Regions from separate parts of the Pseudomonas poae RE*1-1-14 genome, predicted to be linked through region 1. Evidence: predicted binding sites of a transcription regulator. Region 1 holds the regulator's gene; the other holds the start of a gene.
What was found. Region 1 encodes FliA, which starts transcription of late flagellar genes. Its sites were predicted from a motif close to CTAAAGTTTNNNNNNNNNNNGCCGNTAA; they were not measured.

Region 1 (15,782 bases):
GATATTCGCAATATCTAATAGCCATTAATGTGACGCCATTCTCATTGCACGAATGGAGTCAGGCTTTTGCTTGCCATCGCCAGCCCTCGGCCTAAAGGCCTTCAAGACGTAAACCTGACGGCAACCGAAGCGGTGCGAATGAACCCGGCTGCACGTGTCACAGGGGTCAGCCAGACGTTTTTAAATAAACTTCCTACTAAAATATCGGAAGCTGCCTACAGATCTCAGTCATATTTCAGCGCTAGTTTTAAGCCATTCACCCAGTGCGGCATCTCACCACCCGACCTTACGTTGTGGAGACTTGCATGATGAACGACGCTAACGAATGGCAAGTTGCACTTTCCCGATTTCAGCAGGAGTCCGAAAAACTGCTGGCCAAGTCGGAAGAGTGCCTGAGCCACCTGCAGATGATTCGCAACGACAGTGACGCCATCGACTGCATGCAGAGCAGCCTCAGCACGCTGGCGGAAAAGGCCGACAGCCTGGCCCTGCAGGGGATCGGTGAGTTTTCGCGGCATATCCAGCACCTCATCGCCAATGCCGAAAACCCCTTGCAACTGCACGATCAGGCGCTGGCAGCCCTGCACGACTGTCTGACCTTACTGGCCTGGCAACTTGAGCTGATAGATGCCCGTACCGGCCGACTGCAATTGGACGAAACTGAACAAACCACGCTGATCGCGACGGCCTCTCTGCAGATCCCGCAGAAGAACTTCAGCTATAAACCCCAGCAACGTTTGCACCACAGCGCCTGAGTTGCAGGCGGGCATATATTCGTTAACGACGCGAATCGTCGCCGTTTGAACTTTACTTGCCGGCAAAAATATCGATTGGTCGTGAACCGCCCTGCCAATACATACGCGACGGGATACCGCACCGTCCCTTTTCTGACTGCCAAAACTGCCGCCCGGGCCATTGGCCTGAACGGGCCAGGCGACGTCATGCGCCTGGCGACCAACGGTAATAGTGGTGGTACTATGCGCCGCTCGAAGACTCAACTTCATTGGCTCCATCCGCTATGTACGCCAGCCTCAAGTCACTTATCACAAGGTCTGTTTCGCGCAGCAATGCGCGCCGCATGGTTCTTGTCCTGTGCCTTGGGTCGCTGTTGCTGAGTCTGTGGGCGTACGCCCGGTCCAGCCCGCTGCCGCTGGCGGTGCTGCTGCTCAACCTGGCGATGTTGCTGGTGGTCGGCCTGCAACAGTGGAAATCACGCACAGCCATCAGGTTCCAGCCTCAGGAGCTGGCCGAGCGCCTGCTGCAGGTGCAGGAAAACGAACGCCACCGCCTCAGCCGCGAACTGCACGACGATATCGGCCAACTGCTCACCGCCGCCAAGCTGCAAAGCGAATGGCTGCAGCGCCGCCTGCCGGACGACCTGCAGGGTCAATGCACGGTGCTGTGCAACACCCTGACTGAAACCCTGGCCAAGGTGCGCGACGTGTCCGCCATTCTCAACCCGCGTCAATTGTCCAGCCTGGGCCTGGAAGCCAGCCTGCGCGCGCATCTGCTCAAGACACTGGCGAACACCCCGGTGCACTGGAGCCTGGAATGCCAGCAGCGGCTGACCGGTATCCCGGAAGAAATGGCCGTGGCGGCCTTTCGCATTACCCAGGAAGCGGTCACCAACATGCTGCGCCACGCCCAGGCGCACAATCTGCTGGTGCGCCTGCAACGCCTGCCCGAAGGCCTGTCGCTGGTGATCCACGACGACGGCCAGGGCTTCTCCCCCGCCAGCAACCCCGCGCTTGAAGGCCAACGCGGCATGGCCGGGATGTGCGAGCGGATCGACCAGCTGGGGGGCACCCTGGTGGTGAGCAGCCAGCCCGGTAAAGGCACTTGCATCGACGCACTATTCCCCTGGGCACCGCGCGCCCTCGAGCGCGCCAATCGTACGAAGGTTATCGAGTGACCTGCGGTGTGCTCCTGGTGGACGACCACGCGCTGATCAGAGCCGGCGTGCGCGCAATGATCATGGATATTCCCGACTACGCGGTGATCGGCGAAGCCAGCGATGGCGCGCAGTTGCTTGAACGATTCGGCGCCCTGCAACCGGACATCGTGCTGCTGGACCTGTCGATGAAACACACCGGCGGCCTCGATGCCCTGCAGCAACTCAAAGGTGCGTATCCCAAGAGCAAGGTGTTGATTCTGTCGATGCACACCGACCCGGAGATGATCATGCGCGCCCTGGAGTGCGGCGCCCATGGCTATCTACTCAAGGACACCACCGCCACCGAACTGGAACACGCGCTGCGCGCGCTGCGCAACAACGAGCGCTACCTGAGCCCGGCCATCGCCCACACCGTGATCAACCAAGCACTGGTGCGCAGCCAGGGTACAACTTGCGCTGCCGTGCCGAGCCACACGCTCACCGCGCGGCAACTGGAAATCCTGCGCCTGATCGTGCGCGGCAAGTCCACCCGCGAAATCGCCCAGGGCCTGGGCCTGAGCATCAAAACCATCGAAGCGCATCGCTCGCAGATCATGAAGCGGCTGCAGATCTTCGACGTGGCGGGGTTAGTGTTATTCGCCGTGCGCGAGCAGATTATCAGCCTGGACGACTAGCGGCGAACCCTCGGGCAGGTGCACGCGCAAGGCCCTGGGCAGTGCCTCGAAGCGCAGGTCATCGCCGCTGAGCGGCTCACCGTCGAGGTTGATGTAAAGCTCCCTCGCCTGCCTGATCTGCACCCACGGCAGGCGCGCCCGCACAAACATCGCATCCAGGCCCCAGCCATTGTTCATCAGCTCGCGCAGTGTGCCGACCACTTCCTGGGGCGCCGGGAGGATACTCACGTCGAGCAGGCCGTCATCGGCCATCGCTTCAGGGCACAGCTCATGCCCACCGCCCGCCTGCCGACCGTTGCCAATCCCCAGCGCCAGCAGCTCGCCCTGCCAGTGAAAATCCGGCCCGTCCAGCTCGGCATAGGCAGCCTTCAACTCGCTGAAGCGCGTGAGACCAGTAAACAGGTAGGCGGCGCCACCGAGGACTTTTTTGAGGTCTTCAGAAGTGTTGGCGGTGACCTGGCTGCCGAAGCCACCGGTGGCCATATTGAGGAAGATCTGCCCGCCCACCTGGCCCAGGTCAATCGCCCTGGCCGGCGTATCCAGCAGTGCCAGCGCCTGGGCCGGCTCCTGGGGCACACCGGCGGCCTTGGCGAAGTCATTGGCGGTGCCCAAGGGCATCAGCACCAGGCTGGCATCAGCCTTGGACTGGGCCATGGCTTCGGCCACATCACGCAAGGTGCCGTCGCCGCCACCGGCGATAATATGGGTGTAGCCGTTGCCCAGCGCTTCATCGACCAGGCGCCGCGCATCCCCACCCTCCCATGTCACCCGAACCGCCAGCTCCCAGCCCAGCTCGCGCCTGGCGTTCACGGCGCTGCGCACGTCCTCGTTGAGGGCTTGCTTGCCGTGGAGGATCAACAGGGCTTTGGGGGTGGTCATGGGTGGGTTACTCCGGGAGTTGAAGGTGCATGAGCAATGTGACCTTTGCCGAGGGGGATTGGTTTACCGGGGTTGGCGCGATTTTTTGATGATGGCGACTTTGGGTGAGGCTAGGCATGCACTCACTCCGACCCGCGTGTTTAACGCGGCGCTCCAGATCAAAAGCAACATCGCGGCAGCCTTTGCGTCGACCGGTATGGGGGTGTGAACCCGATCAAATGTGGGAGCTGGCTTGCCTGCGAAGGCATCGACCGGGTGTTCCTGATGAATTGAGGTGCCTGCATCGCAGGCAAGCCAGCTCCCACAGAGAAGCGGATTGGGGACAGATCATGCTTTTGCCCTGCTTTTGATCTGCTTTGCTTTGGCTTTTGATCTTGCTTTTGATATTGATCTCAGGCGCCCCGTCAACCACGCTGGCCGCACACCGAGCCTGAGCGAGGTGCCGAGTGGTGGGCCCCCTCCCACAAAAGCCAAGCGCTCCAACCGCACACCTAGCTCTTGTGCAACTTGCTCATCAACTGCGCCTCAGCCTGGGTCAGCCCGCACGACTGCGTCAGCTCATCCACCGTCGCCCCCATGCCGACCAACCTCGCCGCCTGGGCAAACGACAGATTCGCCGGATCACGCTGCTCAAGCTGCTCCAGCTTGTCCGGGATCGGCGCCAGGATCGCGCGCAGTTCATGCACCTCATCCCCCACCTTCACCGCACTCTGCTGGTAGTGATCCACCCGCCGGACCAGATCGAGAATGCGCCGCTCACGCAGCGTATCCCGCTCGGCCTGTTGCAGGGCCAACTCCCGTTGCTGGCGCATGTAACGCAGCACGAACGCCACCGTCCCGGCCCACAGCAGGGCCAGGACAATCACCAACGCTTCAAAGAACAAATCAGATGTTCTCCAGATCCGACCACTCTTCCTCGCTCATCATCTTGTCCAGCTCAACCAGAATCAGCAGTTCGCCGTTCTTGTTGCACACGCCCTGGATGAATTTGGCGGATTCTTCGTTACCCACGTTCGGCGCGGTTTCCACTTCCGATTGGCGCAGGTAGACCACTTCGGCCACGCTGTCGACCATGATCCCGACCACTTGCTTGTCGGCTTCGATGATGACGATACGCGTGTTGTCGTTGACCTCGGTCGGCACCAGGCCAAAGCGCTGGCGGGTGTCGATCACGGTCACCACGTTGCCGCGCAGGTTGATGATACCCAGCACGTAGCTGGGCGCACCCGGGACCGGCGCGATCTCGGTGTAACGCAGGACTTCCTGCACGCGCATCACGTTGATGCCGTAGGACTCGTTGTCCAGTTTGAAGGTAACCCATTGCAGGATCGGATCATCCAAACCTTGTGCGGACGCTGACTTGTTCATTTCTCTGACCCCTTCAAATACCGTAGACACGGCGTGTGTACTTGCCTGACCGCACTTGCGCGCAGCCCTTATTGTTCACTCAACTGCGTTTGACCTGCGCCATCGTCTTGACTGCACCGCTGGCGATCAACTCGGCCAGTTCGGCGACATCAAGCAACGCGCACATGTGTTCGATCACGGTGCCCGCCAGCCACGGCCGTTGGCCACGGTGGCTGCGCCATTTGATTTCGTTCGGGTCCAGGCGCAACGAACGGCTGACTTGATGCACCGCCAGCCCCCACTCGTAGCCCTGCACCGAGATCACGTATTGCAAGCCCTGGCGGAAGTCGTCGCGATAGCGATCGGGCATCACCCAGCGCGCGGTGTCGAGCACCTTGAGGTTGCCGGCCTGGCTGGGCAGGATGCCGAGGAACCACTCTGGTTGCCCGAACAGCGGCGTCAACTCCTGGCCTTCGAGCGAATAGATCGAACCCAGGCATACCAGCGGCACCGCCAAGGTGAGGCCGGCGACATCGAACAGCAGGCACTCGAACGGCTCGGCGGCCCAGGCCGGACGTTCATCGCCACGCACCGGCGGCGGCGTGATGCTCGGTGGCATGTGCACTTCGACCACGGGCTCGACCACTGCCGGCGCAACCACCACCGGCAGCGGAACAATCGGCACCACCACCTGCGCATCGCGCGCCTGTTCTTCCAGTACCGCCAGCTGGAACTCGTCCAACGGGGCTTGCGCCGCCTGGGCCGGTTCGAGCACGAGGATCGGCTCCGGCAATTCTTCGGCGGTCGCTTCCTGCAGCAAGGCATCCAGATAGGATTCGAGTGCCAGCTGCGGCCGGGTCTTGAGCTTGAAATCGACAGGTCGGTTCATCATGCCACCTGCGCCACAAGCTGCTGCGACAACAGGTGCTTGAGCAACGCACGGTAGGCCAGCACGCCACGGCTCTTGCCATCGAACTGCGACGGCGTGAGCCCCGCGCGGCTGGCGTCACGCAGGCGCGTGTCGACCGGGATGTAGCCGTTCCAGATCGCGTCCGGGTAGCCGTCGCGCAGCACACGCAAGGTGCCGAGCGATGCCTGGGTACGCCGGTCGAACAGGGTCGGCACGATGCTGTAGGGCAACGGCTGCTTGCGCGAGCGGTTGATCATCGCCAGGGTGCTGACCATGCGCTCCAGGCCTTTGACGGCGAGGTGCTCGGTCTGCACCGGGATCACCAGCTGCTGGCTGGCCGCCAGGGCGTTGACCATCAGCACACCGAGCAACGGCGGGCTGTCGATGATTGCGTAGTCGAATTCCTGCCACAGTTGCGCCAGGGTCTTGGCGATCACCAGGCCCAGGCCGCTTTGCCCTGGAGACTGTCGCTCAAGGGTGGCCAGCGCAGTGCTGGACGGCAGCAGGGAAATGCTTTCGTTGCTGGTGGGCAGCAGCAGCTGCCCCGGCAAGTCGGCCGGCACACTGCCCTTGTGCAGGAACAGGTCGTAGCAGCTGTGCTCCAGGGCATCCGGGTCGTAGCCGAAATAGCTGGTCATCGAGCCGTGAGGGTCCAGATCGACCACGACCACACGCTTGCCCGCCTCGGCCAGCAAGCCGGCTAAAGCGATGGAGGTGGTGGTCTTGCCGACTCCACCTTTTTGATTGGCAACTGCCCAGACTCTCATTCGGTTGGTTCCTCCCGGCAGGCAATGGCGCGACCGAGACAGTGCATAAAATTAGTGAGCCGGCGACGGGGAATTGACGGAGCCCTGTCGAACCGGCGGCTTAACCGCTGGCGGTGCAGTTTGTGTGCCAGCGCGCTTCAACGCGGCATCCGGTGTTGCATTTGCAGTGCCGGTGCCCGTAAGGCTGCGGCGTACGTCCAGGTTGCGTGATACCACCAGCACCACGCGGCGGTTGCGCGCGCGGCCCTGCACCGTGGCATTGTTGGCCACCGGCTGAAACTCGCCATAACCCACCGACGCCAGGCGGCCGGGGTTCACACCCTGCATGGCGAGCATGCGCACGATGCTCGCCGCCCGCGCCGACGACAGCTCCCAGTTGGTCGGGTACTGCGCGGTGCTGATCGGCACGTTATCGGTAAAGCCTTCCACATGGATCGGATTTTCAAACGGCTTGAGGATCGCCGCCACCTTGTCGATGATGCTGAACGCCTGGTCGCTGGGGATGGCGTCGGCACTGGCGAACAACAGGCTGGAGTTGAGTTCGATCTCCACCCACAGCTCATTGCCGCGCACGGTCATCTGATTGGAGCTGATCAGGTCGCCGAACGCCGCGCTGATGTCATCCGCGATGCTTTTCAGCGGGTCGCTGGTGCCGCCTATTCCCGCAGCGGTTTCGTCGCTGTCGTTGACCAGCGGCTTGGCCGGGGTCACGGTCTTGGGCCGCTCGTCGCCAATGGGAATCGGCTTGAGCGCGCGATCCGTGTCGTTGAACACGCCCACCAACGCCTGGGAAATGATCTTGTACTTGCCTTCGTTGACGGACGAGATCGAATACATCACCACGAAAAACGCGAACAGCAAGGTGATGAAGTCCGCGTAGGACACCAGCCAGCGTTCATGATTGACGTGTTCTTCAGGCTCGCGGCGGCGACGGCTCACTGGCAACTCCCCCCATCAATCCATGAAGCCCTGGAGCTTCAATTCGATGGAACGCGGGTTCTCGCCCTCGGCAATCGACAGGATGCCTTCGAGCAACATTTCGCGATAACGGGACTGGCGCAGCGCAATCGACTTGAGCTTGCTCGCCACCGGCAGCAGCACCAGGTTGGCACTGGCCACACCATAAATGGTGGCGACGAACGCCACGGCAATCCCGCTGCCCAGTTGCGACGGATCAGCGAGGTTGCCCATCACATGGATCAGGCCCATCACCGCACCGATGATGCCGATGGTCGGCGCGTAGCCGCCCATGCTTTCAAAGACTTTGGCCGCATTGATATCGCGGCTTTCCTGGGTGTAGAAATCCACTTCCAGGATGCTGCGGATCGCCTCCGGTTCGGCGCCGTCAACCAGCAGTTGCAGGCCTTTGCGGGCGTAGCTGTCAGGCTCGGCATCGGCCACGCCTTCCAGACCCAGCAGACCTTCCTTGCGTGCGGTGAGGCTCCAATTGACCACGCGGTCGACGCCGCCGGCCAGGTCCACGCGCGGCGGGAAAATGATCCACACCAGAATCTGCATGGCGCGCTTGAACGAACTCAAGGGCGCCTGCAGCAAGGCCGCGCCCACGGTGCCGCCGATCACGATCAACGCAGCCGGACCGTTGGCCAGGGCGCCGAGGTGGCCGCCCTCCAGGTAGTTGCCGCCAATGATCGCGACAAAGGCCAGGGTAATGCCGATCAGGCTCAACACATCCATCAGAGACAGGCCTCCACCAGATGCCGGCCGATGTCGTCCAGGCTGTAGACGGCGTCGGCAAGGTCAGCCTTGACGATGGCCATGGGCATGCCATAGATCACGCAGCTGGCTTCGTCCTGGGCCCAGATGGCGCTGCCGCCCTGCTTGAGCAGGCGAGCGCCTTCACGGCCGTCGGCGCCCATGCCGGTGAGCACCACCGCCAAAACCTTGTCGCCGTAGGACTTGGCGGCGGAGCCAAAGGTGATGTCCACGCACGGCTTGTAGTTGAGGCGCTCGTCGCCCGGCAGGATTTTGATCGCGCCACGCCCGTCCACCATCATCTGCTTGCCACCCGGTGCCAGCAGCGCCAGGCCAGGACGCAGGATGTCGCCATCCTCGGCTTCCTTGACGCTGATGCGGCACAGCTTGTCCAGGCGCTCGGCGAACGCCTTGGTGAACGCAGCGGGCATGTGCTGGATCAGCACGATGGGCGCCGGAAAGTTGGCCGGCAGTTGGGTCAACACCCGTTGCAGGGCTACCGGGCCACCGGTGGAGGTGCCAATGGCGACCAGCTTGTAAGCCTTGCGCTTGGGCGCCGATGAGTGCGTGTGCGCATGGGCGCCGGGCGCCGGGTTACGGGCTGGCGCGGCGGGTGCAGGCCGGGTCGTCGGCGCAGGTGCCGGGCGGTTGAACGAGGAACCTGCGGGCGCAACCGGTGCGGCTGCCGGCGCTGGTGCGCTGGACAGGCTGCGGCGGTTACTGCGCGCAATGCTGTGCACCTTCTCGCACAGCATCTGCTTGACCTTCTCGGGGTTGCGCGAGATGTCTTCGAAATTCTTCGGCAAAAAATCCACCGCGCCGGCGTCCAGCGCGTCGAGGGTCACTCGGGCGCCTTCGTGGGTCAGCGAGGAGAACATCAATACCGCGGTGGGGCAGCGTTGCATGATATGGCGCACGGCCGTGATGCCATCCATCATCGGCATCTCGTAGTCCATGGTGATCACGTCCGGCTTCAACGCAATCGCCTGGTCAATCGCCTCTTTGCCGTTGGTGGCCGTGCCGACCACCTGGATGCTTGGATCGGCGGAAAGAATTTCCGAGACGCGGCGGCGGAAGAAACCCGAATCGTCCACCACCAGGACCTTGACTGCCATAAACACTCCGTTAGGTGGGGCGGGCGTTACCGCCTGGGCCCCACCAAAATCAAATACGCCGTGCGGCGTAACGCTTGAGCATGCTCGGAACATCGAGAATCAGCGCGATCCGACCGTCACCGGTAATGGTCGCACCCGACATGCCCGGGGTCCCCTGCAGCATTTTGCCCAATGGCTTGATCACCACCTCTTCCTGGCCCACCAGTTGGTCGACCACGAAGCCGATGCGCTGGGTGCCCACGGACAGGATCACCACATGGCCTTCGTGTTGTTCCTCATGCTTGGCCGATGCCACCAGCCAGCGCTTGAGGTAGAACAGCGGCAAGGCCTTGTCGCGCACGATCACCACCTCCTGGCCGTCGACCACGTTGGTGCGCGACAGGTCGAGGTGGAAGATCTCGTTGACGTTGACCAGCGGGAAGGCGAACGCCTGGTTGCCCAGCATCACCATCAGGGTCGGCATGATCGCCAGGGTCAGCGGCACCTTGATGACGATCTTGGAGCCCTGGCCCTTCGTCGAGTAGATGTTGATCGAGCCGTTGAGCTGGCTGATCTTGGTCTTCACCACGTCCATGCCGACGCCACGGCCGGACACATCGGAAATCTCGGTCTTGGTCGAGAAGCCCGGGGCGAAGATCAGGTTGTAGCACTCGGTGTCGGTAAGACGGTCGGCGGCGTCCTTGTCCATCACGCCACGCTTGACGGCGATATTGCGCAGGATCGCCGGGTCCATGCCTTTGCCATCGTCGGTGATCGACAGCAGGATATGGTCGCCTTCCTGCTCGGCCGCCAGAATCACCTTGCCGCTGCGCGACTTGCCCGCCGCTTCACGCTCTTCGGGAGTTTCCACGCCGTGGTCGACAGCGTTGCGCACCAAGTGGACCAACGGGTCGGCCAGGGCCTCGACAAGGTTCTTGTCGAGGTCGGTTTCTTCGCCCACCAGTTCCAGGTTGATTTCTTTCTTGAGCTGGCGTGCCAGGTCGCGAACCAGACGCGGGAAGCGGCCGAAGACTTTCTTGATCGGCTGCATGCGGGTTTTCATCACCGCGGTCTGCAGGTCGGCGGTGACCACGTCGAGGTTCGACACGGCCTTTTGCATGGCTTCATCGCCACTGCTCAGGCCCAGGCGCACCAGACGGTTACGCACCAGCACCAACTCGCCCACCATGTTCATGATGTCGTCCAGGCGTGCGGTGTCTACCCGTACGGTGGTTTCGGCTTCGGTGGTGACCGGTTTTTCGGCCACGGCGGCAGCCGGGGCACGTGCAGGTGCTGCGGCCGGTGCCGGCGCGGGCTTGGCCACCGGTGCAGGTGCCGGCTTGGCGACCGGTGCAGGTGCTGGCTTGGCGACCGGTGCAGGTGCTGGCTTGGCGGCCACAGGCGCGGCAGTCGCCGCTGCGGCCGGGGCCACTTCGGCGAACTTGCCCTTGCCATGCAGTTCGTCGAGCAAGGCTTCGAATTCGTGATCGCTGATCAACCCGTCACCGGCCGGTGCTGCGCTGGCGGCAGCAGCGGCTGGCGCGGCGGCGGCTGGCGCCGTCGCGGCGACTTCCGGCAAGGCATCGGCAGCGAACGTGCCCTTGCCGTGCAGTTGGTCGAGCAAGGCTTCGAATTCGTCGTCGGTGATATCGGTGCTGGCGCTGGCTGTGGCTGCGGGCGGCGCGGCCACCGGTGCCACGGCGTCGGCAGCGAACTGACCTTTGCCATGCAACTGGTCGAGCAGGGATTCGAATTCGGCGTCGGTGATGTCTTCGCTGGTCGGCGCGGCAGGTGCCGCAGCCGGTGGCTGTGGCGCTTGCGGTGCTTCGGCCTCGGCCTTCACGGCGTTGAGCGAATCGAGCAGTTGTTCGAACTCGCTGTCGGTGACATCCGGCTCAGGCTCAGGCTCGGCCACCGGTGCAGGCGCAGCTTGCACGGCGACCGCCTCGTCAGCTGGCTCTGCCAGGCGCGCCAGGGCGGCCAGCAGTTCCGGGGTGGCGGCGGTGATCGGGGCACGTTCGCGCACTTCGCTGAACATGCCGTTGACCGCATCCAGTGCTTCGAGAATCACGTCCATCAACTCCGAGTCGACCTTTCGCTCACCCTTGCGCAGGATGTCGAACACGTTCTCGGCGATGTGGCAGCACTCCACCAGCTCATGGAGCTGGAGGAAGCCGGCGCCCCCTTTTACAGTGTGAAAACCGCGAAAAATTGCATTGAGCAGGTTCGCATCATCCGGTCGGCTTTCCAGCTCGACCAGTTGTTCGGACAGTTGCTCTAAAATTTCGCCGGCCTCTACAAGGAAATCCTGAAGGATTTCTTCATCGGCGCCGAAGCTCATGTGGGTGCTCCTTAGAAGCCTAAACTGGATAACAGGTCATCGACATCATCCTGACCTGACACAACGTCTTCACGTTTATCGGCATGAATCTGCGGACCTTCACCCTTGGCGAGATGTTTTTGTGGATCTTTTTCCGAAAGGATCGCCGCACGGTCATGTTCGATGCCGGCAAAACGATCGACCTGCCCGGCCATGAGCACCAGTTTGAGCAGGTTGCTTTCCACTTCGGTGACCAGTTGGGTCACGCGCTTGATCACTTGACCGGTGAGGTCCTGGTAATCCTGGGCCAGCAGAATATCGTTGAGGTTGCTCGCCACGGTGCGGTTTTCCTGTTCGCTACGCGACAGAAAACCGTCGACCCGACGGGCCAGCTCACGAAACTCTTCAGCACCCACTTCGCGACGCATGAAGCGGCCCCAGTCGTGACTGAGCGCCTGGGCTTCGGTGGCCATGCCATTGACCAGCGGCGTGGCGTTTTCCACCAGGTCCATGGTGCGGTTGGCCGCTGCCTCGGTCAGCTTGACCACATAGGACAGGCGTTCAGTGGCATCGGTGATCTGCGAAATTTCTTCGGCCTGGGGCATGTGCGGATCAATCTGAAAATTGACGATCGCACTGTGCAGCTCGCGCGTGAGCTTGCCCACTTCCTGGTACAGGCCGCGGTCACGGGTCTGGTTAAGCTCATGGATCAACTGCACCGCGTCGCCGAAATGACCTTTTTCAAGGCTCTCGACCAACTCGTGAGCATGCTTTTTCAGGGTCGACTCAAAATCGCCCAATGTTGTTTCTTTCTGCTCCATAGCTCCCCCGCGATGGCATTAGCCTTGGATGCGTTCGAAGATTTTTTCGATCTTCTCTTTTAGCGCCAATGCCGTGAATGGCTTGACCACGTAACCGTTTACCCCGGCTTGGGCGGCTTCGATGATCTGTTCACGCTTGGCTTCGGCGGTCACCATCAGCACAGGCAGGCTGCGCAGCTTCTCGTCGGCGCGCACATGGCGCAACAGGTCGATGCCGGTCATGCCCGGCATGTTCCAGTCGGTTACCAGAAAGTCGATGCTGCCGCTGTTGAGGATTGGAATCGCGGTAATACCGTCATCCGCCTCGACCGTGTTTGTGAACCCAAGGTCACGCAACAGGTTTTTTATGATCCGCCGCATCGTTGAGAAGTCATCAACGATGAGGATTTTCATGTTCTTGTCCAATTCGACCTCCAAGCAGTCTTAAACGCGCCCAGCACCTGGACGCGCCATTTCAATCAACAGGCGTTACACAAAAAGGACTGCCGGGTCCACCACGGGTCGAACCCGCGAAAGTAGTGACCTTCGCGGTATCGTCTGCAGTGTCCCCACACTGCCTGTCAGCGCGCGCGCCACTCTCCCAAACGCCCCCGCAAACGGGCTGCGCACTGGCTATGCAACTGGCTGACACGCGATTCGCTGACCCCCAGGACCTCACCGATTTCCTTGAGGTTCAGCTCTTCGTCGTAGTACAGCGCCAGGACCAGGCGCTCACGCTCCGGCAAGTTGGCAATGGCGTCCGCCAGTGCGCCCTGAAAACGTTCATCTTCCAGGTCGCGTGACGGTTCCATATGCGCACTCGCGCCGTCCTCGTGCAGCCCTTCGTGTTCGCCGTCCTGCAACAGGTCGTCGAAACTGAACAGGCGGCTGCCCAAGGTATCGTTCAAAATCCCGTAATAATCATCGAGACTCAATTGGAGTTCGGCCGCAACTTCGTGATCTTTAGCGTCGCGACCGGTTTTTGCTTCAATTGAGCGAATTGCGTCACTGACCATCCGCGTATTGCGGTGCACCGAACGCGGCGCCCAATCCCCTTTACGCACTTCATCGAGCATGGCGCCACGGATACGAATACCCGCATACGTCTCGAAACTGGCGCCCTTGCTCGCGTCGTACTTGGTCGACACTTCGAGCAGACCGATCATGCCGGCCTGGATCAGGTCTTCGACCTGCACGCTGGCCGGCAGGCGTGCCAGCAGGTGATAGGCGATGCGCTTGACCAGCGGCGCATAGCGCTCGATCAATTCGCCCTGGCTGTCACGTGCCGATTTTTTATAGAGGTTGTAGCCGCTGGATGTCATAGCACAGGACCCGCGCTTGTCTGATGCACCAATCGCTCGACGAAGAATTCCAGATGCCCGCGCGGGTTGGCGGGCAGCGGCCAGGTATCGACCTTCTGGGCAATCGCCTTGAATGCCAGCGCGCACTTGGAACGCGGGAATGCTTCGTAGACCGCACGCTGTTTTTGCACAGCCTTGCGCACGCATTCGTCGTAGGGAACCGCGCCAACGTATTGCAGGGCGACATCAAGAAAACGATCCGTGACCTTGGTCAGCTTGGCGAACAGGTTGCGCCCTTCCTGCGGGCTCTGGGCCATATTGGCCAGCACGCGGAAGCGATTCATGCCGTAGTCACGGTTAAGCAGTTTGATCAGGGCGTAGGCGTCGGTGATCGAGGTGGGCTCGTCGCACACCACCAGCAGCACTTCCTGCGCAGCGCGTACAAAGCTGACCACGGACTCGCCAATGCCGGCGGCGGTATCGATCACCAGCACGTCGAGGTTGTCGCCAATGTCGCTGAACGCCTGGATCAGGCCGGCATGCTGCGCCGGGCTCAGGTGCACCATGCTCTGGGTGCCAGAGGCAGCCGGCACGATGCGGATCCCGCCAGGCCCCTGCAGCAACACATCGCGCAGCTCACAGCGCCCCTCGATCACATCGGCGAGCGTATGTTTGGGGGTCAGCCCCAGCAGAACGTCCACGTTCGCCAGGCCCAGGTCAGCGTCCAGCAGCATGACGCGACGGCCAAGCTCTGCCAGGGCCAGGGACAAATTCACTGACACGTTAGTTTTCCCGACGCCACCTTTGCCGCCGGTCACCGCGATCACCTGTACGGGATGCATGCTGCCCATTTTATTTCTTTACCTTGTCTTGCTTAGACGCAGGCTACATGGCTTGGCCGCTTGAATCGCTTGCAGACCATCGATGTAGGTACATTTCACGGCGTTCATCCTGCCTCAACCGACCCGTTTTGCCGGGTTGTGGTAAAGGTCGGCGAACATATCAGCCATTGCTTCCTCGCTAGGCTCGTCTTGCATTTGCACACTCACGGCACGGCTGACCAACTGATGACGACGCGGCAGATGCAGATCATCCGGGATCCGCGGGCCGTCGGTCAGGTAGGCGACCGGTAATTCATGGCTGATTGCCAGGCTCAGCACCTCGCCCAGGCTCGCGGTTTCGTCGAGCTTGGTGAGGATGCAGCCGGCCAGCCCGCAGCGCTTGTAACTATGATACGCAGCGGTAAGAACCTGTTTCTGGCTGGTGGTTGCAAGCACCAGGTAATTTTTCGACTTGATCCCGCGGCCCGCCAGGCTTTCCAGCTGCATGCGCAACGCCGGGTCGCTGGCTTGCAGGCCGGCGGTATCGATCAGCACCACGCGCTTGCGCAGCAGCGGGTCGAGGGCGTTGGCCAGGGACTGGCCCGGGTCGACGTGGGTCACCGGCACATTGAGAATGCGGCCGAGGGTCTTGAGCTGCTCCTGGGCGCCGATACGGTAGCTGTCCATGCTAACCAGCGCGATGTTGTTGGCGCCGTATTTGAGCACGTAACGGGCGGCCAGCTTGGCCAGGGTGGTGGTCTTGCCCATGCCGGCAGGGCCGACCATGGCGATCACACCGCCCTCTTCCAGGGGTTCGATTTCCGGGGTGGCGATCATCCGAGCCAGGTGCGCCAGCAGCATGCGCCAGGCCTGGCGGGGCTCTTCGATGCTGCCGGTCAGCGCCAGCAGGTCGCGCGACAGCGGGCCGGACAGGCCGATGCGTTGCAGACGGCGCCACAGATTGGCCTGTTGCGGCTTGCTGCCTTGCAATTGGTTCCAGGCCAGCGAGCCCAGTTGCACTTCGAGCAGTTCACGCAGGCCGTTGAGTTCAAAGCGCATCGAATCGAATACGCGCTGGTCGACGCTGGCGGCCGGGGCCGGTGCGGCAGGACGCGGCGGTTCGACAAAGGTCGGCTCCACCAGCGGCTCGGCAGCGGTCAGCGGCAGGCCGGCAAACAGCTGGCGATTGGTGGTGGTGTCGCTGTCGCCGCGCATGCTCAGCTCGGCCTGGGCCGACACAATGCGCGAGGCGGTCTTGCGCA
Region 2 (15,782 bases), 380 kb from region 1:
CATGTATTTCTCCTTGCACCGTAGTTAGCGGGCTCTATAAACCGATGGTCTGGATTTGCGACTGCTTGATACTGCTTCCGCCTGCCAGGTTGAGCAGCATTTCGCCGCCGGTCTGGCTCAGGGTCACGCTCGTTACCGTGGCCGGCAGCGAGGTGGCCAGGGCGACGGAATCGCCCGCGTCATTCTTGGTGGTGGCCGTGAACGTGTAAGTCCCCGACGTCGCAACCTCACCCTTGTCGTTCTTGCCGTCCCAGATAAAGCTCTGGGAGCCGGCGCTTTGCGCGCCCATGTCGAGGGTGCGCACGGTGTTGCCGTCCTTGTCGGTGATCTTGATCGAGACATTGCCCACTGACGCCGGCACATTCACAGAGCCGGTCATGCTCTTGCTCGTGTCGACCAGTGTCCTGTCGGTCTGGGTGATCACTGAGCGGCCCACCAGCGAGGACGCTTGCAGCGCCTGCGACGAGGTAACGTTGGTGGAAATCGACTTGACCGAGTCGTTCAGGTTATTGATGCCTTCAAGACTGCTGAACTGCGCCAACTGGGCCACGAACGCACCGTTGTCCTGAGGCGACAAGGGGTCCTGGTTTTTCAACTGGGTCACCAGCAGTTTCAGGAAAGCATCCTTGCCCATGGCCTGGCTGCCCGTCGCGCCTGCGGCGGCGTCAGTGAGGCTGGTATTGTCCTGGGCAGTCTTGACCTTCGAATTGAAAAGGTCCTGGACTGCCGAGTTGCTTGACGTATCAACGATGGCCATTAGTTGGCGCCCCTTATCACTGACCCAGGGTCAGGACCTTCTGCATCATGGTTTTGGCGGTATTCATCATTTCCGCGTTGGTCTGGAACGAGCGGCTGGCCGAGATCATGTCCGCCATTTCCTCGACCACGTTGACGTTGGGGTAGTAGACATAACCCTTTTCGTTCGCAGCAGGATGGTTGGGCTCGTAACGGGCTTCGAGGTTGCTCTGGTCCTCGACGACACCCAGCACCTGCACGCCGGAGCCTGCATTGCCCTGATCCTGGAACAACGAATCGCTGCCGCCGCTCTGTCCGCCCTGGAACATGGTGGCGAATACCGGATGACGCGCGCGGTAAGTCTGGTCAATGCTCGAAGACACGGTCTCGGCGTTGGCGATGTTACTGGCCACGGTGTTGAGGCGCGTGGTCTGGGCGCTCATGCCGCTACCGGCAATATTGAAAACACTGGACAGGGACATGGCTTACTCTCCACGCAGGGCTGACATCAGCCCTTTGAATTTGCTGTTGAGCAGGGTGAAGCTGGCCTGGAAGTTCACCGAGTTCTCGGCGTAGTTCGACTGTTCCAGCTGGGCATCGACGGTGTTCTGGTCGATCGACGGCTGCATCGGCGTGCGATACAGCAACGACTCATCACCACTGCTCAGGCCTTGCGCCTCGATATGACGGCTGTTGGTCATATTCAAGGCGAAGGTGCCGTTCTGGGTCTTGTCCTGCTGTGCGGCGAGCACGGCGGAGAAGTCCAGATCCCGAGCCTTGTAGTTCGGGGTATCGGCGTTGGCAATGTTGTTGGCCAGGACTTCGGCACGCTTGGCGCGAAAGCCCAGGGCTTGTTCGTGGATACCGAGCGCTTTATCGAAGCTGATGCTCATGGCGGAAACCTTTAGGCTGACCTGCTGTTCGTAACAAGCTCATAGCAAGGCGCATGCCAACGTGCTCAACCCCCTGAATTCAAGGGGTTGCCGGGGATCGATGCAGCGTCAATGCCAGAAAAGCGGCAACAGGCTTCCGCGTGGCGCCAGTAAAGCGGCAACAGTGCTTGCCGCTTTTACGCAGGGGCGGCAATCAGGCGATAACGTCAGTTGGACGGCGGGATGGGATCACCGCTAGTCTTGACTGTCATTTCTGACAGTTGTCGTGTCTGTGGTCTGAATGCCTTATTCGGCGGACACCCTTGATATATGCCGCAGAGGTTCGAAATGTTGATTATCCCGCCGCCAAGATTCAACGAACAAAACTCCGCGTCCACCCCGCCGGAACTGAACACCCGACTTATTATCGGTAACAGCGCAGGGCTGACCGCCGATTTCCCGGTCATGCCGAATGATCGGGTTTTTTTGACCCTGAGCAGCAGCGTACGCGGTGGCGAATTCAACCAAAGCTTTCTGATCGCCACGAACGCTCCCAAGCTCGAGTTTTTGATACCCAAAGGCTTTGTTGAAGCCAGCGCAGGCAAAGTCGTGCAATTGCTGCTGACCATCAACCGTGCAGGGAGCAACTCCGCTGCGCCACCCGCCAAAGTCCTTATCAACTCAAGCCCCGTCGTCGTGCCACTGCCTGCCGCCGTATGGGATTTCAGCGATGACACTTTCCAGGGCTGGGTGCCCCAGGGCCCCTACGTAGGCGGGTTATTGCATGTCATCAATGGCAACGTGGTCGTTGACCTGTTCATCAGCCAGGCCAGCAGTGCTCACCTCATCACCCGTGCCGTTCCGGTGATTGCGGGGCGCACCTATGATTGCAGCTTTGAGGTTATTGGCGGTTCGCCCGCAGCCGATAGCTCGGCCCTGTACCTGACGATAAACGGCAGCCGGATCGGCGCCACCGTACAAAACATTACCCAGGCTCAACCGCAAACCGGCACCGGATCATTCACCGCAGCGCTGACGGGCGATGTTCGGCTGGGCATTTTTAACCAGAGCGTGCCTCACGGCACTCATCGCTTGTCCTTGAGCAATATTCGGATGCAGCCCCGGTCCTGAATACCGCCAGCGGTAGGATCCGGTTTTGCTGCGCGCATAAAAAAGGAAGGCCTTTGCAGGGCCTCCCGTTTTTTTCAAGTGAGCATCACTTGGCCTGGTAAATGATCCCGGGACTGCATTGCACCATCTGGTAATGGTCCGGCAGACCATTGAGTGCCTCCGAGGCACCGAGGAACAGATAGCCACCACGCTTGAGGGTGCCGTGGATGCGCAACAGAATGTCTTTCTTCACCTCGGCCGAGAAGTAGATCAGCACGTTGCGGCAGAACACCATGTCGAACTTGCCCAGGCTGGCGTAGCTGTCGAGCAGGTTGAACGAGCGAAACTCCACCCGGCTCTTGATCGGTGCCTTCACCGCCCAGCGCCCTGCCCCTTTGGGGTCGAAGAACCGTTGCAGCCGCTCCGGCGACAAGCCGCGCCCCAAGGCCAGGCTATCGTACTCGCCGGTCTTGCAGTTGGTGAGCATGGTGCCAGACAGGTCGGTGGCAACAATCTGCGCGCCGGCCTTCAACTGACCGATATTGGTCCTTTCGAACTCATCGATGGCCATCGAGATCGAGTAAGGCTCCTGCCCCGACGAACACGCGGCTGACCAGATACGCAGGCGCTGACCCGGGCTGGCCTTGATAGCCTCCGGCAGCACTCTGTTCTTGAGCACCTCGAACGGGTAGGTGTCGCGAAACCACAGGGTTTCGTTGGTGGTCATGGCATCGACCACCATTTCCTTGAGCCCGCTGCGCGGCTGGCCCTGGATGCGCTGTACCAGCTCGCCCAGAGACTTGATGCCCTGCTGCTCCATCAATTTGTTGAGGCGGCTGGATACCAGATATTGCTTGTTTTCACCGAGCAATATGCCACAGGCCTTTTCCAGGAAGACCCGGAACTGTTCAAAATCCAAATTACCCGTAGACAAAGATACCGCCTCTTAAATCGTGTGACCGCCAGGGGAATCCCCTAGCCGTGATCTGCTGCCTTGATCCGGTCGACTACCCGGGATGCGAGGTCATCAGGGCGGAATTTGGCCAGGAAGTCATCGGCGCCGACCTTCTTGACCATTGCCTGATTGAAAACACCCGACAACGAAGTATGCAGGATGATATGCAATTTTTGCATGCGTGGATCGTTGCGTATCTCGGCGGTCAGGGTGTAGCCATCCATTTCCGGCATTTCGATGTCGGAAATCATCATCAGAAACTCTTCTTCCGGCTTCTTGCCCTCGTCCACCAGCTTGCGCAGGTAATCCAGGGCCTGGCGACCATCATTGAGGGCCACCACTTCCACACCGACGGTTTGCAGGCAACGGGTTACCTGCTTGCGCGCCACGGAAGAGTCATCCACCGTCAGCACGCGCAGCGAAATCGCCTTGTGCGCCGTGTCGGCATCCACCACGCCCACCGAGATGTTCTCCGAGGTCGGTGCCACTTCGGCGAGGATCTTCTCCACGTCGATGATTTCCACCAACTGGTTGTCGACCCGCGTCACTGCCGTGAGGTAGTGATCGCGGCCGGTGCCCTTGGGCGGCGGATGGATCTCTTCCCAGTTCATGTTGACGATGCGCTCCACCGAGCGCACCAGGAAACCCTGGGTCTTGGTGTTGTACTCAGTGATGATCACGAACGGGCTCTGGCGATCCTGCAGCCCGGCGGAACCGGTGGCCAGCGCCAGATCAAGAATCGGAATGGTCGCGCCCCGGATGTTGGCCACGCCACACACCACCGGGCTGGACTTGGGCATGATTGTCAGCTTGGGGCACTGCAGCACTTCCCGCACTTTAAACACGTTGATGCCATACAGCTGCTTGCCGTCCAGACGAAACAACAGCAACTCGAGGCGATTCTGCCCTACCAGCTGTGTGCGCTGGTTTACTGAATCCATTACACCTGCCATGCCCAGACTCCTACGCTAAAACCTTTGGGGGTGCGACGCGCACTCCACTCTAAACGGCACGAGCTTTGCTATTTATTGGTCATGGACCTTAAAACGACAGTTTCCCGACGCCTTCCAACGTACCGCAGATTGCTTTGCGTCACGCTGACATTGCTTGCCTTGGGCTCAGGCGCAGCGGCTCGCGCCGACAACGTCACCCTGCCTGATCTCCTTATCGGCGTCACTCAGGGCTTTCTTGAGTTCACTGTAGAAGATTATCTGGCCAGCACACAGACGCCGGGACGTTATGAGATTGAGGTCAAGCAGCTCGACCCACGTTTGCGCATGCCGATGTGCGACAAGGAATTGACAGCCAGCCTGGAAAGCCCGGCCCAGCCAATCGGGCGCGTGACGGTAAAAGTACGTTGCGAAGGTGCGTCGCCCTGGACCGTGTTCGTGCCGGCCCAGGTCAAATTGTTCCGCGACGTGGTGGTGGTGGCGCGCCCACTCAAGCGCACCGGCATCATCGGTTTCGAGGATGTGGTGCTGCGTGAACGCGACATCAGCCAGATCAGCCAGGGCTATCTGACCTCGGTCGACCAAGCCATCGGGCAGAAACTGACCCGACCAGTGGTTACCGACCAGGTAATAACCCTCGTCCACCTGGAACAGGCCGAGGTCATCCGCAAAGGCGATCAGGTGGTGATTTCCGCCAGCAGTGGCGGGCTGAACGTGAGAATGCCGGGGGAAGCGCTGTCCAACGGCGGTATGAGTGAACAGATTCGGGTGAAGAACCTCAACTCCAACCGCGTGATCAAGGCACGCGTGACGGCCCCTGGCCAAGTGGAGGTGGCTTTATAGAGCACTGGTATAGGACGCCAGGTTTTCCTACACTGTGGGCGAGACTTTCGTGCGCACAGTTTTATTGTCTATCGAGCCTAAAGTTTGTTTGGGTATGGCCGAAAACATGGCAAGCGTCCAAATACCCAGAGGTTTTTTATCATGGTCATCGATTTCAGCCGTTTAAATAACTCCCCGGCATTGCCAGGTACTACGCGCACCAGCGGCACCAAAGAAAGCGCAGAAGCCAAGGCCCAGCCAGCGCCTGCCGCCAAGACGGAACAGGCCAGCGCCAGCCAGAGCGGGGAATCCGTACACTTGAGCAATGAGGCTCAGCAGTTGCAGAAGGTCACTGACTCGCTGCGCGACCAACCGGTTGTCAACAAAGCCCGCGTGGCCGAATTGAAACAGGCGATCGCCGATGGCAGCTACAAAGTCGACAGCAACCGCGTAGCCAGCAAGCTGCTTAATTTCGAAGCCGAGCGCTAGGCACTGGCCTGCGCCGGGCTTTTGGACGCTTAAACCCCAAGGCCTGCCATGCACCACGACGAAACCTTGCTTGAACTGATCATCGATGATCTGGCGCCGACGCAACAATTGCTCGAGCTGCTCAAAGAAGAATCCCTGGCCCTCTACGGTCGGGACATGCCCTTGCTCGAAGAAATACTGGCGCGCAAACAATCGTTGATTGTCCTGCTCGAACAGCACGGCAAGAAGCGCAGCCAGATTCTGACCAGCCTCGGCCTGCCGGCCGACCACGACGGCCTCGCCCAGTTGGCCAGCCATTCCTCGGTTGGCGACCAATTGCTGGCACAGAGTAAAGCGCTCAACCAATTGCTCACCCAGTGCCAGGAAGCCAATTTGCTCAACGGCCAGTCGATCCAGCTGCAGCAAGCTACGACCGCCAATCAGTTGCGTATACTTCATGGCGGTGAGCCACCTGCGCTGTACAACGCTCAGGGTTCTACCTCCCGCCTGGTCAAACCCAGTACCCGCAGCCAAGCCTGAGTTTGGTTTGCAGCGTGGCCTATCCAAGGCGCGCCACATACTGGCAAAATGCCGGTTCTTGCGAGTAGTCGTATTTTGTCTGGAGATGGAAGAACCGTGTTCAACGCCCTTAATGCGGAAGATGCCCCGCAGCCACCCAAGGTGCTCACCACGCCTCTGGAAATCGCCAGCACATTGCGGATGCTGCAAGAAAGCCATGACCCGCTGATCATCACCTTCCACGAACGCACCCAGCGCTTCCAGAGTTACCTGGTGGACGTGGACCGCGACGGCAAGATCCTGATCATGGACGAAATGATCCCGCGCGATGGTGAACGTCACCTTGAGAGCGGCGAACCGTTTCGCATCGAGGGCTTCCACGACGGCGTGCGTGTCGCTTGGGAAAGCAACGGCACCCTCGCCATCAGCGAGAAAGATGGCCACCGTATCTATACCGGCAACATGCCGGATGAGGTGGTTTATCATCAGCGCCGCAATGCCTTCCGCGCCGCGCTGAAGCTGGCTCAACTGGTGAACATTGAGCTGGGTGGCGAAAGGCTCAAATTTCCGGCCAACGGAAAACTGCTCGATATCTCCGCCACTGGCTGCAAACTACGCTTTGAAGGCGATATCTCGGAGCGCCTGCAACTGGGCCAGGTTTACGACCGGTTTATCGCAGCCCTGCCTTTTGGCAACATGACCACCTCCGTCGAATTGCGTCACCTGCATTTCGAGGATCGCATCAATACCACCTTTGCCGGCGTGCGCTTTCATAACATGAGCGGTCTTGTGCAGCGTCAGGTCGAACGCTTCGTATACCAACTGCAACGCGAAGCGCGGCGGTTCGACAAGGACGATGATTTCTGACAGGGCGAATCGCGACAAAAAAACGGGTAGATCCTGACAGGATCTGCCCGTTTTTGCTTTCAGGGGCGCGCCCTGCTGAGGTCATGAGGGTGTTCTTCCGGGTCCATTGGGGTCGCAGCTGCTTCAGCGTCTGGTTCGTCAACCGGTGGCGGCGACTCGGATTCAGGTTCAGGTTCAGCGTCCGGGACCGGTGTCTGCATCTGTTCCTGCACCACTGCTTCATCCACACGCGGATCCAGCGCAGCCACCAGTGGCGAACTGGACATGCTGTCGGGCATCGCCACATGGTGCAACGGCGCATCGTCCACCTGATGCAGGTTAGTCACAGCCTTCGGCCGGATACGCCATACAAGGATCAGGGCACACAGGCTGAAAAACGCATACAGCATGTGGCTGCCAAACATCTTCATTACCACACCGGCCAACAGCGGTCCGATGCTGGCACCCACGCCGTAGGTCACCAGCAGCATGGCTGTCAGCGACACGCGGCGGTCACCTTCGACATGGTCATTGGAAAACGCCACGGCCAGCGGGTACAGACAGAACTGCACCAACGAACAGAAAAAGCCCGCAACGAACAATACTTCCAAAGGCACCCTGGTCATGATCGCCAATGGCAGTGCCGCTACCGCCAGGCACAAGGCGAAACAGCGGATCAGCAACGCGCGGTCATAACGATCCGACAACCAGCCCAACGGCCACTGCACCAACAACCCGGCAAAAATGCATGAGCCCATGAACAGGCCGACCTGTTCAGTGGTCAGCCCCTGCTGGGACGCATACAGCGGCGCCAAACCGTAGAACGAACCGACGATCAACCCGGCCCCCAGCACCGTACTCAGCGACTGCGGCACGCGCTTTATAAAGAAGCGCGGCTCCATCGGCGCCGGGTGCAGGGGCGCCGGGTGAATGCGGCGCGTCATGGCCACCGGTACCAGGCACAAGGCAAAGCACAAAGCCACCAGCATCAGCAGCTCCAACCCGAGCTGGGGATGCATCACCAGGATCAACTGACCCAGCACCAGACCCAGGTAGGAGGCGATCATGTAACCGCTGAATACCAGGCCACGCTGCTTGGCTTCGGCCTGCTCATTGAGCCAGCTCTCGATGACCATGTATTGGCACATCATCCCCAAGCCCACGATGACACGCAGTACGATCCAGGCCGGCAGCCAATTGATCAGACCATGGCCCAGCACGGCCGCACCGACGATGCCGGCACAGGTGGCATAGGCACGAATATGCCCGACGCGGGCGATCAGGCGGTGCCCGATCTTGCCGCCCAGCACTAGGCCGAAATAGTTGGCGGCCATCAAGGCACCCACCCACAGGCTGTCGACATGATCGGCCGCAAGGCGCAGTGCCAGGTAAGTACTGAGCAGGCCTGAGCCGATCAGCATCATTAATGAGGCGAAATAAAGGGCTCGAAAAGATTTCCAGATTTGGCGCATCGGCGTTCCGAGCGGCTCCTTGCAGTGGGGGTCAGGGCTAGCGGAATGATAGTCCCGTGTCGCCGAATCCGGACAGGCGATACGCGCTGTTTGCGGAGATTAATTTGTTCAAAATGATTAACTACAGCTCAGACGCCGCGCGAGCGCATGGAAGGTACACCTTCAAGAGAAATACAGGATGCCCCTGCTGTGAACCCGGATCAGTAGCAAGGTTCGACTGGATCCGCGCCAAACGCGCACAAAAAAGCCCCGGCAGCCAAATGAGCTGTGCGGGGCTCTGAATCTGGTGTCCCAGGGCCGGTTCGAACGGCCAACCTTCCCCTTAGGAGGGGGATGCTCTATCCAATTGAGCTACTGGGACAAATGACAGTCGCCCGGCCAAAGGCATGGCGACGGACGGCGAGCATGTTAACGGCCAAGGTCGGTTTTGTCATGTCGTCCGTTGGCTTTTTGCGTGTAGGCGATTCCTCGGCCGGCAGACGGCTACTTCGACCAGTAAAACCGGACATGCGCGGTATCGTGCAAAATGCACTCCCCCAAAATGCCAGCATTGCAAATTGCAATCAAAAGGCTCCGCAAAACAAGCTCAAGCTATTGATTTTATTGAAAATAAACATTGGCACGGCATCTGCAATATCTTCTCTAAGAAAAGTCCTACACGGACACCCCATCACCAACTGGCAGAGCAACCGGCGGAGAACATGACCATGAACAGTGCCCTTCTGTTAGCCCTCAATACCGTGGCACTCGCCGCTTTGGTGATGTTTCATTTTCAGTCGGGTACAAGTGATGATGTTGCGCAGCTTCGCCAGCCCGTTCCACACCACCTGCAACAGCGTCCACAGCTGGCAGTGATGACCGCAAATGCGCAAACGCCTCTGCGTGTCACACAGGATGCGCAGTCAGCGCCCGCATCTGAACACTGGATTTTCTAAGGAAGCTTTCATGTCCAAGTCTTCTTGGCTGTTTCTCTGCCTGACTCTGATCAGCACAGCTTTTGGCCTGCAAGCTTCTGCGCAGGAAGGACGAATTACAGCCTATGTCGCCAGCGCGGTGTTTGCTCTACTGCTGGTTATTACGCTCATCGTGGGCCGCCGTATCAAGTTCGATCCCGTACTGCGCTAAAGCCCGCCGCAACCCTCCTCCCCGCCTCACCTACCTTACGTCGTATAGACCTAGCAAATTGGCAGATTGCCACTAGTCTTAAAGCTAGGGGCAAAGGGCCATCTTGCTTTACGATGTGCGCCCTCCAGGCATTCGCGACCTCGATTTGCCTGGTGTACGGCCTTTTAAGCGCCCCCAGGTAAAAAATATTCAAACCAGTCCGCAAAAATGCAAATCAGTGCTGGCATAAAGCCTTTAGGCGGTTCAATATTTGTCACAGAATTGACGCCAAGGAAATGTCGAATCTCAGGCATGATGCGACCTCTTTGCAATTCGGGTTGAACTTTGGTCGTGAGTCTTGTCTTAACACTCATCCTTGCGGCCAATTCCAAAAACCGCTCCCCTGAACTAACCGGTTAAATATATGCGCCCATTGAAACAGGCAATTTATTCCAGCCGTACGGCTGACAAATTCGTCGTACGTCTGCCAGACGGTATGCGGGAACGCATTGCCGAGGTGGCTCGCAATCATCACCGCAGCATGAACTCTGAAATCATCGCGCGCCTGGAGCAGAGCCTTATTCAGGAAGGCGCGTTGGGCGAAGAGCTGAGCATGCGCCTGGACAGTCCGGAGCTTTCACTTCACGAACGCGAACTGCTGCAGCGTTTTCGGCAGCTCTCCCACCGTCAGCAAAATGCCCTCGTTTCGCTTATCGCGCACGACGTTGAGGCGGCCGCAGAAGCCAATTGATTTGCGCTTGAAAGCCGAAGCCAGCTGAATGCTGGCTTTTTTTTGCGCGAAATTTGATCGAGCAACAGGTGGGATTTTTGGTGAATGGCTTGTGCGGGAGGGGCTGCCCCCTCCCACAAAGGTCAAAGCAGGAAGATCGTCGCCAAGCCCAGGAAGATAAAAAAGCCGCCACTGTCCGTCATCGCGGTAATCATGACGCTGGCTCCCATTGCGGGGTCGCGCCCAAGGCGTGCAAGGGTCATGGGAATCAACACACCCATAAACGCAGCCAACAGCAGGTTGAGCGTCATGGCGGCAGTCATCACCACACCCAGCGACCAACTGCCATACAGCAAGTAGGCCACCACGCCGATCACCCCACCCCACACCAGACCATTGATAAGCCCGACGGCCAGCTCCTTGCGCAGCAAGCGGGAAGAATTGGCGGTGCTCACCTGATCCAGCGCCATCGCGCGCACGATCATGGTGATGGTCTGGTTACCGGAGTTGCCGCCTATGCCCGCCACAATCGGCATCAACGCCGCCAGTGCCACGAGTTTTTCGATGGAGCCTTCAAACAGCCCGATCACGCGGGAGGCGATAAACGCGGTGATCAGGTTAACCGCCAGCCACGCCCAGCGGTTATGCAGCGAGCGCCAGACCGAGGCAAAAATATCTTCCTCTTCACGCAAACCCGCCATGTTGAGGACTTCGGTTTCACTTTCTTCACGAATCAGATCGACAATTTCGTCGATGGTCAAACGGCCGATCAGCTTGCCGTTCTTGTCGACCACCGGCGCCGAGATCAAGTCATAACGCTCAAAGGCCTGGGCCGCGTCATACGCGTCCTCATCCGGGTGAAAGCTCACGGTATCGCTGGCCATCAAGTCCGCGACTTTCTTTTCCGGATCGTTCACCAGCAGGCGCTTGATTGGCAGCACGCCCTTGAGGATGCCTTCGTAGTCGACCACGAACAGCTTGTCGGTATGGCCTGGCAGTTCTTTGAGGCGGCGCAGGTAGCGCAAGACCACTTCGAGGCTGACGTCTTCGCGGATGGTGACCATCTCGAAGTCCATCAAGGCGCCGACCTGGTCCTCGTCGTACGACAGCGCAGAACGCACGCGCTCACGCTGCTGAGTGTCCAGCGCCTCCATCAGCTCGTGGACAACATCGCGCGGCAACTCGGGCGCAAGGTCAGCCAGTTCGTCGGCATCCATTTCCTTGGCGGCGGCCAGCAGCTCGTGATCGTCCATGTCGGCGATCAGGGTCTCACGTACCGAGTCGGATACTTCGAGCAGGATGTCGCCGTCGCGGTCAGCCTTGACCAACTGCCACAGGGTCAGTCGATCATCCAACGGCAAGGCTTCAAGGATATAGGCGACGTCGGCGGAGTGCAGATCGTCGAGCTTGCGCTGCAGCTCGACGAGGTTTTGCCGGTGGACCAGGTTTTCAACGCGGTCGTGATTCGGGCCTTCCTGGCGATGCGTAAGGTCTTCGACCACGCGCTGGCGCTGCAGCAGCTCAATGACTTGAGCCAGGCGATCCTGCAGGCTGTCTTGTGTTTTCTTAACTTCTACTTCGGTCATAGGCGAACTCCACTCCCAGCAGCGGGGCACGCCGGAAGGATCAATCAGTCAATTCATGATTGGTAAAACGGGGTACTGAGTTACTACTGGGTAAGTCCATGGAGGTATTCCACAAGCCCCGGCGGGGCTGACGGGCGCAATGATACACCGCTCGGCGGCTTTTAATCTTAAAAAACTGGAGAGAACAAGTGCTTGCGAGACAAAGTTGAGCCTGAGCCACACCTGGGAACTGCGACGCCGCAACCAGGCCATAAAACACATCGGGGCGATGGATCAGAGGAAAATCCTACACAAACTCCAGACGGCAAAAAGCCCGCACTTGGCGGGCTTTTTGTTTGTATGGTGCACTCGACAGGATTCGAACCTGTGACCGCTCGGTTCGTAGCCGAGTACTCTATCCAGCTGAGCTACGAGTGCAGATTGTGTTTTTAGACCAGATCACAACTGGTTGAAGCCGAGCAACTGCATTGCTGCAACTGTCTCTTAAATGGTGCACTCGACAGGATTCGAACCTGTGACCGCTCGGTTCGTAGCCGAGTACTCTATCCAGCTGAGCTACGAGTGCATTTGTTGCCGCGCATTATAGGCCGTTCAATCTCTATGTAAAGCGATTTTTTCGAGTAATTTCAACAACTTACCGATAAATCCAGACTGCAACGTACTAAGCAAATAATGGCGGAGAACGGGGGATTCGAACCCCCGACACCCTTTTGAGGTGTACTCCCTTAGCAGGGGAGCGCCTTCGGCCACTCGGCCAGCTCTCCGCAACACGGGGCGTATATTAACCACGTTCATCCCCGTTTGCAAACTTAAAAAGCGATAAAAATTAAAGGCTTGGTTCTTCGTCCTTCTCTTTCTTGATCCGCAGGAAAATTTCCTCGCGGTGGACCGCCACTTCTTTCGGAGCGTTAACCCCGATACGCACTTGATTGCCTTTGACGCCAAGCACCGTCACGGTGATTTCGCCATCACCGATAATCAGGCTTTCTGCGCAACGACGAGTCAGAATCAGCATACCTTTCACCTCACGCATTTCATTTCAGGAACAACAGTCTGCAAAAAACAAGGTTGTCGACCTGCACCCCGAAGGCCGCAGCCCTACCACCTGAGTATTGTCGAGCCCACGCAAAAGACCACGCCTCCCACAAAAAATGAAGGGCGCGGTAAACCGCGCCCTTCCGGCACTGTCTTACTCGCCCTGTCGGGCCGGTGCATCGAGCTCGAAAGCGGTATGCAACGCGCGCACCGCAAGCTCCAGGTACTTCTCTTCAATCACCACCGACACCTTGATTTCCGAGGTGGAAATCATCTGGATGTTGATGCTTTCCTTGGCCAGGGCCTCGAACATGCGGCTGGCAACACCGGCATGGGAGCGCATGCCCACACCCACGATCGACACCTTGGCAATCTTGGTATCGCCGACCACTTCACGGGCGCCAATTTCGCTCGCGGTGTTCTGCAGGATACGTTCGGCCGCATCGTACTCGTTGCGGTGCACGGTGAAGGTGAAATCGGTGGTGTTATCGTGCGAAACGTTCTGCACGATCATATCGACTTCAATATTCGCGCCACTGATCGGGCCGAGGATCTTGAACGCCACGCCCGGAGTATCCGGCACGCCACGGATCGTCAGCTTGGCTTCATCGCGGTTGAAAGCGATGCCGGAAATGATCGGCTGTTCCATGGATTCCTCTTCATCAATAGTAATGAGGGTGCCCGGACCCTCCTTGAAGCTGTGCAATACGCGCAGCGGAACGTTGTACTTGCCGGCGAACTCCACCGCGCGAATCTGCAGCACCTTGGAGCCGAGGCTGGCCATCTCCAGCATCTCTTCAAAGGTGATCTTGTCCAGGCGCTGAGCCACGGACACGACACGCGGGTCGGTGGTGTAGACACCATCCACATCGGTGTAGATCTGGCATTCATCCGCCTTGAGAGCCGCCGCCAGCGCAACGCCCGTGGTATCCGAACCGCCACGTCCGAGGGTGGTGATGTTGCCGTGCTCATCCACGCCCTGGAACCCTGCTACAACTACCACGCGACCGGCTTTCAGATCAGTACGAATTTTCTGATCATCAATCTGCAGGATTCGCGCCTTGGTATGCGCGCTGTCAGTCAGGATGCGCACCTGGCTACCGGTGTAGGACACCGCCGGCACGCCGCGCCTGTTCAGCGCCATCGCCAGCAAGCCGATGGTCACCTGCTCGCCCGTGGACACGATCACATCCAGCTCGCGCGGCAACGGTTGCTGGTCGCCACTGATGGCCTTGGCCAGTTCGATCAGGCGATTGGTTTCACCGCTCATGGCCGACAGCACCACCACCAGGTCATCGCCGGCGTCGCGGAACTTCTTAACCTTGTCGGCGACCTGCTCGATTCTTTCGACAGAGCCGACCGACGTGCCTCCAAATTTCTGTACGATCAAAGCCATTTCTAAGCCGCCTCAGCCCGTAAAGGGGCGCCTGATTTCCAATTCAACCAGCGCTCAACCGCCCGCGACCGAGTCGCGGGATGTTTAAGAGCGCCTTAAATAGCCGCTTCGACAAATGGCACGGTCAGGGCCAGGGCCGCATCCAGGGCACCGGCGTCCACACCACCGCCTTGCGCCATGTCCGGGCGACCACCGCCCTTCCCGCCCACTGCCGCAGCGGCCTGTTTCATCAAATCACCGGCTTTGAGTTGGCCAGTCAGGTCCTTGGTTACACCGGCAACCAGCACGACCTTATCCTCATGCACCCCGCCGAGCAGGATCACTGCGCGGCCGAGCTTGTTCTTCAACTGATCGACCAGGGCCAGCAACGCCTTGCCGTCCTGACCGTCCAGACGTGCCGCCAGCACTTTCACATCCTTGACGTCTACCGCAGCGGCCGACAGATCGTCGCCCGCTGCACTGGCCGCCTTGGCCTGCAACTGCTCCAACTGCTTCTCCAGCGCACGGTTGCGCTCGAGCACGGCGGACAGCTTGTCGATCAGATTGTCGCGGCTGCCCTTGACCAGGCTGGCCGCTTCCTTGAGTTGTTCTTCGGCCGCATTGAGGTAGGCCAGGGCCGCAGCACCGGTGACCGCCTCAATACGCCGCACGCCGGAAGCCACACCGCCTTCGCTGACGATTTTCAGCAGAGCGATGTCGCCGGTGCGGTTGGCGTGGATACCGCCACACAGCTCCACCGAAAAGGCGCCGCCCATGCTCAGCACGCGCACGCTGTCGCCATACTTCTCGCCGAACAGCGCCATCGCGCCCTTGGCCTTGGCGGTGTCGATATCGGTCTCTTCGGTCTCGACCGGAGTGTTGCGGCGAATCTCGGCGTTGACGATATCTTCAAGGGCCTTGATCTGCGCAGGCTTGATCGCTTCAAAGTGGCTGAAGTCGAAGCGCAGGCGCTGGCTGTCCACCAACGAACCTTTTTGCTGGACATGCTCGCCCAGCACCTGACGCAAGGCCGCGTGCAACAAGTGGGTAGCCGAGTGGTTCAGCGCGGTGGCATGGCGCACGTCCGCATCCACCTGAGTGTCGACCGGCGCGCCGACCGTCAGGTTGCCCAGCACCAGCACACCGTGATGCAGAAACGCACCGCCGGTCTTGGTGGTGTCACGCACGTCAAAACGCCCGGAC

Region 2: a site for FliA is predicted at 5,543-5,570, ahead of flgM (flagellar biosynthesis anti-sigma factor FlgM). Genes of this name have one in related genera too.

What each region holds. Positions count from the first base shown of each region.
Region 1 covers NC_020209.1:2,996,921-3,012,702, forward strand. The annotation lists gene H045_RS12885 (hypothetical protein) at 306-755, shown strand; gene H045_RS12890 (sensor histidine kinase) at 1,019-1,912, shown strand; gene H045_RS12895 (response regulator transcription factor) at 1,909-2,568, shown strand; gene yegS (lipid kinase YegS) at 2,527-3,447, opposite strand; gene H045_RS12910 (DUF2802 domain-containing protein) at 3,939-4,331, opposite strand; gene H045_RS12915 (chemotaxis protein CheW) at 4,333-4,815, opposite strand; gene H045_RS12920 (CheW domain-containing protein) at 4,895-5,683, opposite strand; gene H045_RS12925 (ParA family protein) at 5,683-6,471, opposite strand; gene motD (flagellar motor protein MotD) at 6,523-7,410, opposite strand; gene H045_RS12935 (flagellar motor protein) at 7,426-8,166, opposite strand; gene H045_RS12940 (protein-glutamate methylesterase/protein-glutamine glutaminase) at 8,166-9,299, opposite strand; gene H045_RS12945 (chemotaxis protein CheA) at 9,349-11,619, opposite strand; gene H045_RS12950 (protein phosphatase CheZ) at 11,631-12,419, opposite strand; gene H045_RS12955 (chemotaxis response regulator CheY) at 12,438-12,812, opposite strand; gene fliA (RNA polymerase sigma factor FliA) at 12,980-13,720, opposite strand; gene fleN (flagellar synthesis regulator FleN) at 13,717-14,550, opposite strand; gene flhF (flagellar biosynthesis GTPase FlhF) at 14,656-15,782, opposite strand, start outside.
Region 2 covers NC_020209.1:3,372,733-3,388,514, forward strand. The annotation lists gene flgE (flagellar hook protein FlgE) at 1-3, opposite strand, end outside; gene flgD (flagellar hook assembly protein FlgD) at 35-757, opposite strand; gene flgC (flagellar basal body rod protein FlgC) at 774-1,217, opposite strand; gene flgB (flagellar basal body rod protein FlgB) at 1,221-1,628, opposite strand; gene H045_RS14645 (hypothetical protein) at 1,956-2,738, shown strand; gene cheR (protein-glutamate O-methyltransferase CheR) at 2,824-3,651, opposite strand; gene H045_RS14655 (chemotaxis protein CheV) at 3,693-4,625, opposite strand; gene flgA (flagellar basal body P-ring formation chaperone FlgA) at 4,707-5,465, shown strand; gene flgM (flagellar biosynthesis anti-sigma factor FlgM) at 5,607-5,933, shown strand; gene H045_RS14670 (flagella synthesis protein FlgN) at 5,982-6,452, shown strand; gene H045_RS14675 (flagellar brake protein) at 6,549-7,298, shown strand; gene H045_RS14680 (MFS transporter) at 7,358-8,749, opposite strand; tRNA gene H045_RS14685 (tRNA-Arg) at 9,034-9,110, opposite strand; gene H045_RS25100 (hypothetical protein) at 9,155-9,454, shown strand; gene H045_RS14690 (hypothetical protein) at 9,457-9,684, shown strand; gene H045_RS14695 (PA3371 family protein) at 9,695-9,874, shown strand; gene H045_RS25640 (hypothetical protein) at 10,039-10,167, opposite strand; gene H045_RS14700 (Arc family DNA-binding protein) at 10,278-10,604, shown strand; gene mgtE (magnesium transporter) at 10,727-12,169, opposite strand; tRNA gene H045_RS14710 (tRNA-Arg) at 12,510-12,586, opposite strand; tRNA gene H045_RS14715 (tRNA-Arg) at 12,658-12,734, opposite strand; tRNA gene H045_RS14720 (tRNA-Ser) at 12,843-12,933, opposite strand; gene csrA (carbon storage regulator CsrA) at 12,996-13,184, opposite strand; gene H045_RS14730 (aspartate kinase) at 13,359-14,600, opposite strand; gene alaS (alanine--tRNA ligase) at 14,696-15,782, opposite strand, start outside.